DNA from 2 places in the Streptomyces sp. NBC_00358 genome. Region 2 is predicted to be linked to the other one. Evidence: predicted binding sites of a transcription regulator. Region 2 holds the regulator's gene; the other holds the start of a gene.
What was found. The regulator HrcA, encoded in region 2, represses chaperone genes, less so after heat shock. The targets are predictions, from matches to a motif close to TTNGCACTCNGNNNNNCNGAGTGCNAA.

Region 1 (2,455 bases), 1.0 Mb from region 2:
GGCGATCTGCTTGAGCGGGGCCTCCAGGGCGAGACGGACGGCGTTGGCACCGGTCGCCTCGTCACCCGTGAGCTCAAGCTTCTCGAAGACCGAGGAAGCCTGGAGCAGAGCCACGCCACCACCGGCGACGATGCCCTCCTCGACGGCCGCCTTCGCGTTGCGAACGGCGTCCTCGATGCGGTGCTTGCGCTCCTTGAGCTCGACCTCGGTGGCGGCACCGGCCTTGATGACGGCCACGCCGCCGGCCAGCTTCGCCAGACGCTCCTGGAGCTTCTCGCGGTCGTAGTCCGAGTCGGAGTTCTCGATCTCGGCACGGATCTGGTTGACCCGGCCGGCGACCTGGTCGGCAGAGCCGGAGCCGTCGACGATCGTGGTCTCGTCCTTGGTGATGACGACCTTGCGGGCACGGCCCAGCAGGTCCAGACCCGCGTTCTCCAGCTTGAGGCCGACCTCCTCGGAGATGACCTCGCCGCCCGTGAGGATGGCGATGTCGCCGAGCATGGCCTTGCGGCGGTCACCGAAGCCCGGGGCCTTGACGGCGACGGACTTGAAGGTGCCACGGATCTTGTTGACGACCAGGGTCGACAGGGCCTCGCCCTCGACGTCCTCGGCGATGATCAGCAGCGGCTTGCCGCCCTGCATGACCTTCTCCAGGAGCGGGAGCAGGTCCTTGACGTTCGCGATCTTGGAGTTCGCGATCAGGATGTACGGGTCGTCGAGGACGGCCTCCATACGCTCCATGTCGGTGGCGAAGTACGCCGAGATGTAGCCCTTGTCGAAGCGCATACCCTCGGTGAGCTCCAGCTCCAGACCGAAGGTCTGGGACTCCTCGACGGTGATGACGCCTTCCTTGCCGACCTTGTCCATCGCCTCGGCGATGAGCTCGCCGATCTGGGTGTCGGCGGCGGAGATGGAGGCCGTGGAAGCGATCTGCTCCTTGGTCTCGACATCCTTGGCCTGCTCAAGGAGGGCACCGGAGACGGCCTCGACGGCCTTCTCGATACCGCGCTTGAGGGCCATCGGGTTGGCGCCGGCGGCGACGTTGCGCAGACCCTCGCGCACGAGCGCCTGGGCCAGCACGGTCGCCGTGGTCGTACCGTCGCCGGCGACGTCGTCCGTCTTCTTGGCGACTTCCTTGACCAGCTCGGCGCCGATCTTCTCGTACGGGTCCTCGAGCTCGATCTCCTTGGCGATGGAAACACCATCGTTGGTGATCGTGGGGGCGCCCCACTTCTTCTCGAGGACGACGTTACGGCCCTTGGGGCCGAGGGTGACCTTGACGGCGTCAGCGAGCTGGTTCATCCCGCGCTCGAGACCGCGCCGTGCCTCCTCGTTGAACGCGATGATCTTGGCCATGTGAAGTGGTCCTCCCGGACGGGGTGGATTTCTCCGGATCGTGCCCGCGCCCGCGACGGACGGCCTGCAAGCCTTGTGGTTCCTTGCCCCACAGGCCCGCGGGCCTCACTGGCCCGATCCAAGTTCTGTCACTCTCACTGGGAGAGTGCTAACGCCAATGATTAGCACTCGACCCCTGCGAGTGCAAGCGCCTCTCCTGAAAACGGGCGTCGGGCCCAGCCTCCACAGAGGGGGCGCTCCCGTGCGCGCGGGCGCGCGCGGGAGCAGGCGGAGGGCGGCCGAAGGCCGCCGAGGACGCACGAGGGGCCCGCATCCCTGGTGGGATGCGGGCCCCTCGGCGTGAGTTGCGTCGGTGGCCGTTCGCGCCCGGACTAGACGGCGAGTTTGACCATGTCCGCCTGCGGACCCTTCTGGCCCTGCGAGATTTCGAACTCCACTCGCTGACCCTCTTCAAGGGTGCGGTAGCCGTCCATCTGAATCGCGCTGTAGTGCACGAAGACGTCCGCACCACCGTCGACCGCGATGAAGCCGTACCCCTTCTCCGCGTTGAACCACTTGACGGTGCCCTGAGCCATGCCTAACTCCCCTATTACTGGCCCTTGCACAGATCCACACTTCGCGGATCCGGGTCAGACCTCACCCCCCAAACGGTTGGGGGTGTGCGCCGGAACGCGTCGACCGCGGCTGAATGTATCTGTCCAACTGCCGTCTGCAACAGGTCAATCGGACGAGAATTCTGGGCATGGCCGATCAACGATATGCGGAGAATGCGCGAGGATTCAGGGCAAGTCGGGCCCCGTAAATGCCATAAAAAGCCCAAAAGGGCGAGGCAGTTTGGCTACTTCTTGTCGGCCGCCGAACGGGTACTCATATGCGTCCGGCATGAAACCAACATCGAAAGCGAAGTCGCTTCCCCAACTGTAGCGCGCTCAACCATGCAGAATTGCCCCCTCCGTTTCTCTCACGGAGGGGGCAATTCGATGAACTCTGCGTGTTCGGCATTACCGAGGGTAACGATCAGCCTCCGGCGACGGCCGGAATGATCGAGACACCGACACCGTCCGGGGTCGCCGTCTGGAGGCCCTGCTCGAACCGGACG
Region 2 (2,455 bases):
CGAGCTCCAGGTCGCAGGTGTCCCGGACGTACCGCCGGGGACGTACGAGGGTGTCGGCCGCCTCCTCCGCCGCCCGCGGGTCGAGGCCGTTGCGCACCGCGTCCGCGCACAGCTCCCCGCGGCCGTTCTCGTACACCTCCGCCGAGCCGCCCGCGACGAACAGCTCCGCGCCCGCGAACGCCGCGGCGCCGAAGACATGGTCGAAATGCGGGTGGGTGAGCGCGAGAAGCGTCACACGGTGTCCGGCGGCGGCCTGCGCCTCCCGGCGCAACCGCGCGCCCTCCGCGAGGCTCGACCCGGCGTCGATCATCAGCGCCGCGCCCTCGCCGACGACCAGCCCGACCGTGCAGTCCCAGTCCGGAAGCCGACGCCGCCCGACCCGGGGCGCCACCCTTTCCCACCCCAGCTCTTCCCAAGTCAGCCTCATGCGGCGACGCTAGCGGTGACCGGGTGCCGTGCACGACATCGCAGGCCCGCCCTTGCCGGGGTCGTGCCTCACCGCCGTACACTGGGCCGGGGAACGCTGGCACTCCCGTGTGCTGAGTGCCAGACGAAAGCCACGAAGGCCACGAAGACCACCGAGTCGATTTCTGGAGGTGTGCGCGATGCTCAGTGAACGCAGGCTCGAGGTGCTCCGCGCCATCGTCCAGGACTACGTGGGCACCGAGGAACCGGTCGGTTCCAAGGCGCTCACCGAGCGGCACCGGCTGGGGGTATCCCCGGCGACCGTCCGCAACGACATGGCGGCCCTGGAGGACGAGGGCTACATCGCCCAGCCGCACACCAGTGCCGGACGCATCCCCACGGACAAGGGATACCGGCTCTTCGTCGACAAGCTCGCCGGCGTCAAGCCGATGACCGCGCCCGAGCGGCGGGCCATCCAGAACTTCCTGGACGGCGCCGTCGACCTCGACGACGTCGTCGGACGGACGGTGCGGCTGCTCGCGCAGCTCACCCGCCAGGTCGCCGTCGTGCAGTACCCCTCGCTGACCCGCTCGACCGTGCGCCATGTGGAGCTGCTGTCGCTCGCCCCCGCGCGGGTGATGCTCGTGCTCATCACGGACACCGGCCGGGTCGAGCAGCGCATGATCAACTGTCCGGTTCCGTTCGGCGAGACCTCGCTGGCGGATCTGCGCGCCCGGCTCAACAGCCGGGTCGCGGGACGCCCCTTCGCGGACGTCCCACAGCTCGTCCAGGACCTCCCGGACGCCTTCGAGTCGGAGGACCGGGGTACGGTCTCGACGGTGCTCTCCACACTGCTGGAGACACTCGTCGAGGAGACCGAGGAGCGGCTGATGATCGGCGGTACCGCCAATCTCACCCGTTTCGGACATGACTTCCCTCTCACCATCCGGCCGGTGCTCGAAGCGCTGGAGGAGCAGGTCGTGCTCCTCAAGTTGCTTGGAGAGGCCGGGGATTCGAGCATGACCGTGCGAATCGGGCACGAGAACGCTTACGAGGGACTCAACTCCACGTCCGTGGTCTCCGTCGGCTACGGTTCGGGCGGCGAGGCAGTAGCCAAACTCGGCGTGGTCGGCCCGACCCGCATGGATTACCCGGGAACGATGGGAGCGGTACGAGCGGTGGCACGGTACGTCGGACAGATCCTGGCGGAGTCTTAAGTGGCCACGGACTACTACGCCGTACTCGGCGTGCGCCGCGACGCGTCCCAGGACGAGATCAAGAAGGCGTTCAGGAGGCTCGCTCGCGAGCTGCACCCGGACGTCAATCCCGATCCGAAGACGCAGGAGCGGTTCAAAGAGATCAACGCCGCGTACGAGGTGTTGTCGGACCCGCAGAAGAAGCAGGTCTACGACCTCGGTGGCGACCCGCTGTCCCAGCAGGGCGGCGGTGGCGCCGGCGGCTTCGGCGCGGGCGGCTTCGGGAACTTCTCCGACATCATGGACGCCTTCTTCGGCACGGCGTCGCAGCGCGGACCGCGCTCGCGCACCCGCCGCGGCCAGGACGCCATGATCCGGCTGGAGATCGAGCTCGACGAGGCGGCCTTCGGCACCACGAAGGACATCCAGGTCGACACGGCCGTCGTCTGCGCCACCTGCAACGGCGAAGGCGCCGCGCCCGGGACCTCCGCGCAGACCTGTGACATGTGCCGCGGTCGCGGCGAGGTGTCCCAGGTGACGCGGTCCTTCCTCGGCCAGGTCATGACCTCACGGCCGTGTCCGCAGTGCCAGGGCTTCGGCACCGTGGTCCCGACCCCGTGCCACGAGTGCGCGGGCGACGGCCGGGTCCGGTCCCGTCGCACCCTGACGGTCAAGATCCCGGCCGGTGTGGACAACGGCACGCGGATCCAGCTCGCGGGCGAGGGCGAGGTCGGCCCCGGTGGCGGCCCCGCAGGCGACCTGTACGTCGAGATCCACGAACTGCCGCACTCGACGTTCCAGCGGCGCGGCGACGACCTGCACTGCACGGTCACCCTCCCGATGACCGCGGCGTC

Region 1: the regulator HrcA is predicted to act here: its motif matches at 1,482-1,508, upstream of groL (chaperonin GroEL).

What each region holds. Positions count from the first base shown of each region.
Region 1 covers NZ_CP107976.1:5,191,268-5,193,722, reverse strand. The annotation lists gene groL (chaperonin GroEL) at 1-1,356, opposite strand, end outside; gene OHT01_RS22035 (cold-shock protein) at 1,728-1,931, opposite strand; gene OHT01_RS22030 (MoaD/ThiS family protein) at 2,374-2,455, opposite strand, start outside.
Region 2 covers NZ_CP107976.1:6,227,805-6,230,259, forward strand. The annotation lists gene OHT01_RS26500 (MBL fold metallo-hydrolase) at 1-427, opposite strand, end outside; gene hrcA (heat-inducible transcriptional repressor HrcA) at 606-1,622, shown strand; gene dnaJ (molecular chaperone DnaJ) at 1,623-2,455, shown strand, end outside.